2 regions of the Streptomyces sp. CNH287 genome follow, and region 1 is predicted to be linked to the other one. Evidence: riboswitches for the same ligand, from Rfam matches in the RefSeq annotation. Region 1 holds a riboswitch; the other holds the start of a gene.
The links. Region 1 has a riboswitch for cobalamin ahead of H299_RS0107865 (ribonucleoside-diphosphate reductase subunit alpha). Riboswitches for the same ligand answer to the same signal wherever they lie in the genome.
Positions count from the first base shown of each region.

Region 2: it holds a riboswitch for cobalamin, as region 1 does, so the genes downstream of both, H299_RS35080 (cobalamin biosynthesis protein) here and H299_RS0107865 (ribonucleoside-diphosphate reductase subunit alpha) in region 1, are expected to answer to the same signal.

Region 1 covers NZ_AUKQ01000005.1:336,793-341,856, reverse strand. The annotation lists gene H299_RS0107885 (GntR family transcriptional regulator) at 1-660, shown strand, start outside; gene H299_RS32785 (DUF3311 domain-containing protein) at 847-1,155, shown strand; gene mctP (monocarboxylate uptake permease MctP) at 1,152-2,747, shown strand; gene H299_RS0107870 (GNAT family N-acetyltransferase) at 2,794-3,321, shown strand; cobalamin riboswitch at 3,375-3,513, shown strand; gene H299_RS0107865 (ribonucleoside-diphosphate reductase subunit alpha) at 3,633-5,064, shown strand, end outside.
Region 2 covers NZ_AUKQ01000018.1:115,925-120,988, reverse strand. The annotation lists gene H299_RS0119465 (prolyl oligopeptidase family serine peptidase) at 1-357, opposite strand, end outside; gene H299_RS35090 (class II aldolase/adducin family protein) at 398-1,138, opposite strand; gene H299_RS35085 (inorganic phosphate transporter) at 1,323-2,663, shown strand; gene H299_RS0119450 (hypothetical protein) at 2,683-2,895, shown strand; cobalamin riboswitch at 3,087-3,214, shown strand; gene H299_RS35080 (cobalamin biosynthesis protein) at 3,379-4,389, shown strand; gene H299_RS0119440 (cobyric acid synthase) at 4,386-5,064, shown strand, end outside.

The sequences.
Region 1 (5,064 bases):
GAAACCATGCCACCGGGCACCCCGGTCCCGCCGGAGCGCACGCTGGCAAGCGAGTTCGACACCTCACGGACGACCGTCCGCCAGGCACTCCAGGAACTCGTGGTCGAGGGACGGCTGGAGCGGATACAGGGCAAGGGCACGTTCGTCGCCAAGCCCAAGGTCTCCCAGGCGCTCCAACTCACCTCCTACACCGAGGACATGCGGGCCCAGGGACTCGAACCCACCTCGCAGCTCCTGGACATCGGCTACATCACCGCGGACGACCGCCTGGCCGGCCTGCTGGACATCCTCGCCGGGGGCCGGGTGCTGCGCATCGAGCGGCTGCGGCTGGCCAGCGGCGAACCGATGGCCATCGAGACCACGCACCTCTCCGAGAAGCGCTTCCCCGCCCTGCGGCGCAGCCTGGTCAAGTACTCCTCGCTCTACACTGCGCTGGCGGAGGTCTACGACGTCCACCTGGCGGAGGCCGAGGAGACCATCGAGACCTCGCTGGCCACCCCGCGGGAGGCCGGGCTGCTGGCCACCGACGTGGGCCTGCCGATGCTGATGCTCTCGCGGCACTCGCGGGACACCGACGGTGAGCCGGTGGAGTGGGTGCGGTCGGTCTACCGCGGCGACCGCTACAAGTTCGTGGCCCGGCTCCAGCGGCCCCGCCCCTGAGCGGGCGGCGGCTCCGCGCGGCCTTCCCCCGCCCGTTCCCGCCCATCCACCGCACCTCCGTGACGCCTACACGCTCCGCGTGGCCTGTCCGTTACTGATCGGGGTAGTGACGGGGGACCGCTCTGTGACTAGATTTCTGCCACCCCGCAGAAGACCGGCCGGAGCCCCAGGGACGGAGTCGCCTTCATGTCACCACCGCACGCCCGCGAACCGGTCGTCACGCCCTCGCGCGTGGTGGCCGGGCTGTGCCTCCTCGCGCCGTTCGTCTCGATGCTCTGGGTCGGCTCGTACGACAGCGTGGACCCGGCCTTCATCGGCATCCCGTTCTTCTACTGGTACCAGATGCTCTGGGTGCCGATCTCGACGGCGCTGACCTGCGTCGCGTACGTGCTCGTACGCCGGGAGCAGGCGGCCCGCAAGCAGGCGGCCGGGCACGCGGGTCAGGGCGGGCACGGCGGTCAGGGCGGGCGGACCGAGGGGGCTGAGCCGAAGTGAACGAAGGCGTCAACGTCGTCGCGCTCAGCGTCTTCCTCTTCTTCTTCGCCCTGGTCACGGTGATGGGCTTCCTCGCCGCCCGCTGGCGCAGGGCGACGGCCGACAACCTGGACGAGTGGGGCCTGGGCGGGCGCAGCTTCGGCACCTGGATCACCTGGTTCCTGCTCGGCGGCGACCTGTACACCGCGTACACCTTCGTCGCCGTCCCGGCCGCGGTGTACGCGGCGGGCGCGGCCGGCTTCTTCGCGGTGCCGTACACGATCCTCGTCTACCCGCTGATCTTCACCTTCCTGCCCCGCCTCTGGTCGGTCTCCCACCGGCACGGCTACGTGACGACCTCGGACTTCGTGAAGGGGCGCTTCGGCTCCAAGGGGCTCTCGCTCGCGGTCGCCCTCACCGGAATCCTGGCCACGATGCCGTACATCGCGCTCCAACTCGTCGGCATCCAGGCGGTGCTGGACGTGCTGGGGGTGGGCGGCGGCGAGTCGACGCACTGGTTCGTCAAGGACCTGCCGCTGCTGATCGCCTTCGGCGTGCTGGCCGCGTACACCTACTCGTCCGGCCTGCGCGCCCCGGCGCTGATCGCCTTCGTCAAGGACGCGCTGATCTACCTGGTGATCGTGGTCGCGATCATCTACATCCCCATCGAACTGGGCGGGTTCGACGACATCTTCAGCGACGCCGAGGAGAAGCTCTCGGAGACCGGCGGCTCCCTGGTGGCCGGGCCCGACGCGCACTGGGCGTACGCCACCCTGGCGCTGGGGTCGGCGCTCGCGCTGTTCATGTACCCGCACGCGATCACCGCGACGCTCTCCAGCCGCAGCCGCGAGGTGATCCGCCGCAACACCACCATCCTGCCGCTGTACTCGCTCATGCTGGGCCTGCTGGCGCTGCTGGGCTTCATGGGCATCGCGGCGGGCATCGAGGTCGAGAACGGGCAGCTGATCGTGCCCCAGCTGTTCGAGAACATGTTCCCGGACTGGTTCACCGGGGTGGCGTTCGCCGCGATCGGCATCGGGGCGCTGGTCCCGGCGGCGATCATGTCCATCGCCGCCGCGAACCTCTTCACCCGCAACATCTACCGGGACTTCCTCAAACCGGACGCCACCCCGGCGCAGGAGACCAAGGTCTCCAAGATCACCTCGCTGGTGGTCAAGGTGGGGGCGCTGGTGTTCGTCCTGACGCTGGACAAGTCGACGGCGATCAACTTCCAGCTGCTGGGCGGCATCTGGATTCTCCAGACCTTCCCCGCCCTGGTCGGCGGCCTGTTCACCCGGTGGCTGCACCGCTGGGCGCTGCTGGCGGGCTGGGCCGTCGGCATGGCGTACGGCACGATCGCCGCGTACCACGTCTCCTCGCCCAAGCAGAAGCACTTCGGCGGCAGCAACGACTCGATCCCGATGATCGGCGAGATCGGCTACATCGGGCTGACCGCGATCGTGCTGAACGCGGTGGTGACGGTGGCCCTCACGTTCGTCCTGCGGGCGCTGAAGGCGCCGGAGGGCGTCGACGAGACCGTCCCGGCCGACTACACGGCGGACGCGGGCGACCCCAAGGTCAAGGACCTGCCCCCGGCGGCCGGCGGCCACTGAGGGCCTGCCCGGTACGCACCCGGGCGCGTACCGCATGCTGGCGGTCATGGACATAACGATCAGGGCGGCGCGCGAGGAAGAACTCGCAGACGTCGGCGAGCTGACCGCCCGGGTGTACCTCGGCGACGGGCTGCTGACCCACGGGGTGAGCGATCCCTACCTCGAGGAGCTGCGGGACGCCCGGCGCCGCGCTCGGCACACGCAGGTGCTGGTGGCCGTGGAGACGGCGGGACCGGCCGAGGCGGGCGGCGCCGGCGCGCTGCTGGGCGCGGTCGCCTTCGTCGGCGCGGGCGGGGAGTACGCGGACATCGCGGGGCCGGGCGAGGCCGAGTTCCGGATGCTCGCGGTGCTCCCGGCCGGCCGGGGCCGGGGCGTGGGCGAGGCGCTCGTACGCGAGTGCCTCACGCGGGCGCGCGGGCTGGGACTGCGCCGGGTGGTGCTCTCCAGCGTGCCGGAGATGGCGGCGGCCCACCGGCTGTACGGGCGGCTGGGTTTCGTCCGCACCCCGGAGCGGGACTGGGAGCCGCTGCCGGGCCTGCCGCTGTGGACCTTCGCACTGGAGCTGTCCGGCTGAGCGCCTTCCTGTCGCCCGCGCGGGACACCACATCTTGGGGTGCATGAGCTGGGTGGCACCACATGTATGGTGGTGCTTGCTGTCGCCGCAGGGGAATCCGGTGTGAATCCGGAGCTGTCCCGCAACGGTATGGCGGGCGCGTCCACCGCGCCGCGGCCGAGCCCGAGCACCTGCCGACGGTTTTGTACACGTCCGGGCCTCGTGGGTTGGGCCGGCGGACGCGGAGCGCCGTCGTGCCTTGAAGTCCGGAGCCGCTCACGCCCGTCGTGCCCCTCCCCGTGGCTCCAGCCGAGCGAGGGAGAGCACGTCCCGTGACCATCGCACCAGCCGCACCCGCCACCGCGGAGCCCGTCTCAGCGGGCCCCGCGGGCGCGGAATCCGCCGCCGCGGAACTCACCGCCCTGCTGGTCCGCCTCAGCGCCGACCTGCCCGCAGCCGACCCGCACCGGGTGGCCGCCGCCGCGCTGCGCGGCCGTCATCCGGGCTCCGGCGCGGCGGAGTTGCGGTCCCTCGCCGCCGAGGCGGCGGCCGGGCTGATCGGCGAGGAGCCGGAGTACTCGCGGCTCGCCGCCCGGCTGCTCACCCTCGCCGTACGGGACGAGGCGGCCGGGCAGGGCGCCGTCTCCTTCTCCACCTCGGTCGCGGTGGGGCACCGCGAGGGGCTGATCGCGGACGGCACGGCGCGGTTCGTCACCCGGCACGCGGACCGGCTGGACGCGCTGGTGGAGGCCGCCCTCGCGGCGGGAGCGGACGACCGCTTCGGCTACTTCGGGCTGCGTACCGTCCACTCGCGCTACCTGCTGCGGCACCCGCGCACCCGGCAGGTCATCGAGACGCCGCAGCACTTCCTGCTGCGCGTGGCCTGCGGGCTGGCCGCCGAGGGCGACACCGCCGAGCAGGCCGCGGCAGCGGTGCGCGAGGTGGCCGAGCTGTACCGGCTGACCAGCACGCTCGCCTATCTCCCCTCCTCCCCCACGCTGTTCAACTCCGGCACCCGGCACCCCCAGATGTCCTCGTGCTACCTGCTGGACTCACCGCTGGACGAACTCGACTCGATCTACCAGCGCTACCACCAGGTGGCCCGCCTCTCGAAGCACGCCGGCGGCATCGGCCTGCCGTTCTCCCGCATCCGCGCCCGCGGTTCGCTCATCCGGGGCACGAACGGGCACTCGAACGGCATCGTCCCCTTCCTGCGGACGCTGGACTCCTCGGTGGCCGCGGTCAACCAGGGCGGCAGGCGCAAGGGCGCGGCCTGCGTCTATCTGGAGACCTGGCACGCGGACATCGAGGAGTTCCTCGAACTGCGCGACAACACCGGCGAGGAGGCCCGGCGCACCCACAACCTCAACCTCGCGCACTGGATTCCGGACGAGTTCATGCGCCGGGTCGAGGCGGACACCGCCTGGTCGCTCTTCTCCCCGTCCGACACACCGGAGCTGGTCGACCTGTGGGGCGACGAGTTCGACGCCGCCTACCGCCGCGCCGAGGCCGCCGGGCTCGCGGTCCGTACGCTGCCCGCGCGCGAGCTGTACGCCCGGATGATGCGCACCCTCGCGCAGACCGGGAACGGCTGGATGACCTTCAAGGACGCCGCCAACCGCACCGCGAACCAGACGGCGGAGCCCGGCAGCGTCGTGCACTCCTCGAACCTGTGCACGGAGATCCTGGAGGTCACCGACGACGGGGAGACGGCCGTCTGCAACCTGGGCTCCGTCAACCTCGCCGCACACCTGACCGACGGCG
Region 2 (5,064 bases), on a different contig from region 1:
CTCGCGCGCGCCTGCCGGGGGCGCGGACGCGTCCAGCACCGGGCCCGCGACCGCGTGCAGGCCGCGGCCGGTCAAGCCGTAGACGCCCGGCAGGAGGGCGGTCAGCGAGCGGGTGAGGGCGATCCGCCCCTCGCCCTGGCCCTCGCCGACGGCAGGGTCCGCGGCGGGGCCGCCCTCGGTGAAGGAGTGCACGGTCAGCGGCGGTCCGGCGAAGCCCGCGGGCAGCGGCGGGTGGCCCGGACGGGCGCGGGCCGGTCTCAGGGCAGCGTCGGCGGCGCACCGTCCGGCGGCCACCACGGCCGCCCCGGCACCCAGCACGGTGGTGGCGGCCAGGGCCGCCCTCGTCAGCAGGCGCATCCTCACCAGTGTCGGCCCGCGGGCGCGCGAGGGCCAGCGGTCAGCGGCGGTCGGGTGAGGCGGCTGCGGGCGGGGGTGCGGCCGGGCCGTCCGAGGCGGGCTGCGCCGGCTCCGCGCGGGGCGGCCCCGGCTGGCCGTATCCGCGCAGCCGGACGACCGTGCGGTCGATCTCGGCGCGGGTGAGCAGGGCCGGGGTGTGCCCCGGTACGGAGGCGGCGGTGAGCCAGACCTGGCACATCCACTCCAGCTGCGCGGTGCGGTCGTACGCCTGGTCGAGCGTGGCGCCGTACGCGACGGTGCCGTGGTTGCGCAGCAGGCAGCCGCTGCGACCCTCCAGCGCCGCGAGCATGTGTGCGGCCAACTCGTCGCTGCCGTACGGCGCGTAGGGCGCGACCCGCACCACGCCGCCCAGTGCGGCGGCCATGTAGTGGATGGCGGGGAGTTCGTCGACGAGGGTGGACACCGCGGTGGCGTGCACGGCGTGCGTGTGCACCACGGCGCGGGCGTCGGAGCTGCGGTACACGGCCAGGTGCATGGGCAGTTCGCTGGTGGGCCGCGGCTGCCGCCCGGACGCCGGGCCCGCGGGGGCGCCGGTGAGATCGACGGCGCACAGGTCGTCCGGGCCGAGCCGGTCGTAGGGCACCCCGGTCGGCGTCACCAGCACCGTGTCCCCGACCCGCACCGAGACGTTCCCCGAAGTCCCCACGACCAGGCCGTCGGTGACCGTCCTGCGGGCCGTCTCCACCACTGCTTCCCAGGCGTCCGCGAGGGTTCGTCGCATGTGCACCTCCAGCCCCGCAGACTAGCGGGCGGCGCTCCGTGAATCTCCTGTTACGCTATGTAGCAGCTTGGTCACAACAAGCCTCGCCGAGTGACACCCCGATGCCCGCCTGAGTTCATCTTCCGTTCACTCACGATCCTTACGTTCACCAAGTCACTGACCTTCGAACTGATTGCCTGGGTGAATGGAACACATCACGCTTCTCATCGGGATCGTGATCGTCACGGCCTTGGTGTTCGACTTTACGAACGGCTTCCACGACACAGCCAACGCCATGGCCACCACCATCTCCACCGGGGCTCTCAAGCCCAAGACGGCGGTGGCGATGTCGGCGGTCCTCAACCTCATCGGCGCCTTCGTGTCCGTCGAGGTCGCCAAGACCATCTCCTCCGGACTGATCGACGAAGGTTCCGGAATCCAACCCGAAGTGATCTTCGCCGCGCTCGTCGGCGCGATCATCTGGAATCTGCTGACCTGGCTCGCCGGGCTCCCCTCCAGTTCTTCGCACGCCCTCATGGGCGGCCTCCTCGGTGCGACCGTCGCCTCGGTGGGCTTCGGCGCCGTCAACGGCGAGGTCGTCATCATGAAGGTCCTCATCCCGGCCCTCGCGGCGCCGCTGGTGGCCGGTCTGGCCGCCCTGTTCGCGACGCGGCTCACCTACCGGATGACCCAGCGTGTGGACGAGAAGCAGACGGCCAAGGGCTTCCGGGCCGGGCAGATCGCCTCCGCCGGGCTGGTCTCGCTGGCGCACGGCACGAACGACGCGCAGAAGACCATGGGTGTGATCACGCTCGCGCTGATCTCCGGCGGCGCCCTGGGCGCCGACGCCGACCCGCCCATGTGGGTCGTCGCCTCGGCCGGCATCGCCATCGCGGCCGGCACCTACCTGGGCGGCTGGCGCATCATCCGCACCATGGGCAAGGGCATCACCGACATCAAGCCGCCGCAGGGCTTCTCCGCCCAGACGAGCGCGGCGGCCACCATCCTGGCCTCCTCGCACATCGGCTTCTCCCTCTCCACCACCCACGTGTGCTCCGGTGCGGTGATGGGCTCGGGAGTGGGCCGCAAGGGCGGCGTCGTGCACTGGTCGACGGCGGGCCGCATGGTCGCGGGCTGGGGGTTGACCATCCCGGCGGCCGGTCTGATCGCGGGCGCCTCCGCGGTGCTGGCCGAGCAGGGCGACTGGGGTGTCACCACGGTCGCGGTGCTCCTGGTCGTCAGCAGCGCCGCCATCTGGATCGCCTCGCGCCGCGAGGTGGTCGACCACACCAACGTCAACGACCTGCCGGAGGACACCGACGGGGGCTCCCCCGCAGGCGGCACCGAGCCCGCGGGCGTGGTCACCACGGCCATGCAGGCCGTCGCACCGCCTCCCACCGCGGGCCGCGCCGAGCAGTCGGCGCCGCTGCCCGACGCCGAGGCGCAGCAGCCGCAGCCCGAGGCGGGACCGGAGGGGGCGGAAGGCATTCCGCACCAGGCCGGCACGGTCTCGCACTCCACCTCACCCGCCTCCAGCCTCTCCTGAAAGAAGCAGGGACACAGCTATGGACATCGACTGGGCCGCCCTCGGCCAGGTCTTCGGCGTCAGCCTGGTGGCGACGGTCGGCCTGGTGGGCATCTTCACCCTCGGGATCATGGGGACCGCCTCCAAGGCGGACGGCACCTCCGCCGCCGCGCTGCCCCGCACGGGGGCGTACGTCTGCTTCGCCGTCTGCGCGCTGGCCGTGGCGTACGGGATCTATCTGATCGCCGCCTGACCGGCCGGAAGCACGGCCTGAAGCACGGTCCGGAGCACGGTTGAGGCACGGCGAGGACACGGCACGAAGGGGTACGGGCATCGCCCGTACCCCTTCCCGTGTGCCTCCTCACACTCTCCCGTCGCAGGTCAAGGCCGAGTTGACGGCCGATGGCGCACGTGGTGAACTTCCCGTGCCATACGGCGGCAGGAGAGGAAGTCCGGTGTGAATCCGGCGCGGTCCCGCCACTGTCACCGGGGAGCGCTCCCCCACCCAGCGTCACGGTCCCGTCAGGGGCTGGAAGGCCGGGGGACGCGTCGATCCGGGAGCCAGGAGACTCTCGTCGCCGGTCACGTCGAACCAGGGCGCGGACCCTGAGTGAGGACAAACGCCATGCGTGGCTTCCCCGCCGCACGCCCTGCCCAAGCCGCCCCCTCCCCCGGTACGCCGCCACGCCGGCGCGCGCCGGGCCCGTTCCGCCGGGGCGCGACGGCGCGTTGACGGATGCGGGCTCACACCGCCCACGGCTGGGGAACCGCCGTGGGCTACCTCGCCGATCTGGTGTTCGCCGACCCTCGACGCGGCCATCCCGTGGCGGCCTTCGGGCGCGCGGCGGCACGGGCCGAGCGCGCGCTGTGGCGTGACCACCGCGGCGCCGGGACGCTGCACACCGCCCTGTGCGTGGGCGGGGCCGCCGCGCTGGCCCGTGCCGCGGCGACCGCCGCGGCGAAGGGCACCGCCGGGGCCGGGGCGGTGTGGCCCGCCGCGGTGAGCGCGACGGTCACCTGGTCCGTGCTGGGCGGCAGTTCGCTGGCGCGGGAGGCGCGGGCCGTGGGCGCCGCGCTCGAGGCCGGCGACCTGGCGGCGGCCCGCGCGCTGCTGCCCCGGCTGTGCGGCCGGGACCCGGAGGCGCTGGACGCGGACGCGCTCGCGCGCGCCGTGGTGGAGTCCGTCGCGGAGAACACCTCGGACGCGGTGGTCGGCGCGCTGTTCTGGGGCGCGCTGGCGGGCGTCCCGGGCCTGGCCGCGTTCCGCGCGGCGAACACCCTGGACGCGATGGTCGGCCACAAGTCCCCGCGCTACCGCCGGTTCGGCTGGGCCGCGGCCCGCCTGGACGACGTGCTCGGCTGCCCCGGCGCCCGGCTGACCGCGGCGCTCGCCGCGCTGGCCGGACCGGACGGCGGGGGCGCCCTGCGCGCGTGGCGCCGGGACGCCCGGCACCACCCCAGCCCCAACGCGGGGCCGGTGGAGGCCGCGTTCGCGGGCGCGCTGGGCGTCCGGCTGGGCGGCACCCTCGCGTACGGGGGCCGCGTCGAGCACCGGCCGCTGCTCAACCCCGGTGGCCGGGCGGTCACTCCGGCCGACATCGAGCGGGCCGTGGCGCTGGGGCGGCGCGTCGGTGCGCTGGCACTCGCGGTGACCCTCGCCGCCCGCGCGGCGGCGGCCCGGCTCCCGGCCGCGCGGCCCCCGGCCCCGTGCCCGCCGAAGGCGCAGCCCGGGGAGGCACGGCGGTGAGGGGCGCGCACGGACTGCTGGTCGCGGGGACCACCTCGGACGCGGGCAAGAGCGTCGTCACGGCCGGCATCTGCCGCTGGCTCGCCCGCCAGGGCCTCAAGGTCGCGCCGTTCAAGGCGCAGAACATGTCGCTGAACTCGTACGTCACCCGTGAGGGCGCCGAGATCGGGCGGGCGCAGGCGATGCAGGCGGCAGCGGCGCGCGTCGAGCCCAGCGCCCTGATGAACCCCGTACTGCTCAAGCCCGGCGGTGACCACAGCAGTCAGGTCGTGCTGATGGGGAAGCCGGTCGGCGAGCTGAGCGCCCGCGGCTACTTCGGACCGGGCGGCCCCGGCAGCGCTGCCAGCCCCGGCGGCTCCCACGGCCCGCGCCCCGAGGGCAGGCGGGCGCTGCTGGGCACGGTCACCGACTGCCTGGAGCAGCTGCGCGCCACCCACGACGCGGTGATCTGCGAGGGAGCGGGCAGCCCCGCCGAGATCAACCTGCGGCACGGCGACATCGTGAACATGGGCCTCGCCCGCGCCGCCCGCCTGCCGGTGGTCGTCGTCGGCGACATCGACCGCGGCGGCGTCTTCGCCTCCCTCTTCGGTACCACCGCGCTGCTCTCCGCCGAGGACCAGGAGCTGGTCGCCGGCTATCTGGTGAACAAGTTCCGGGGCGACGTCAGCCTGCTGG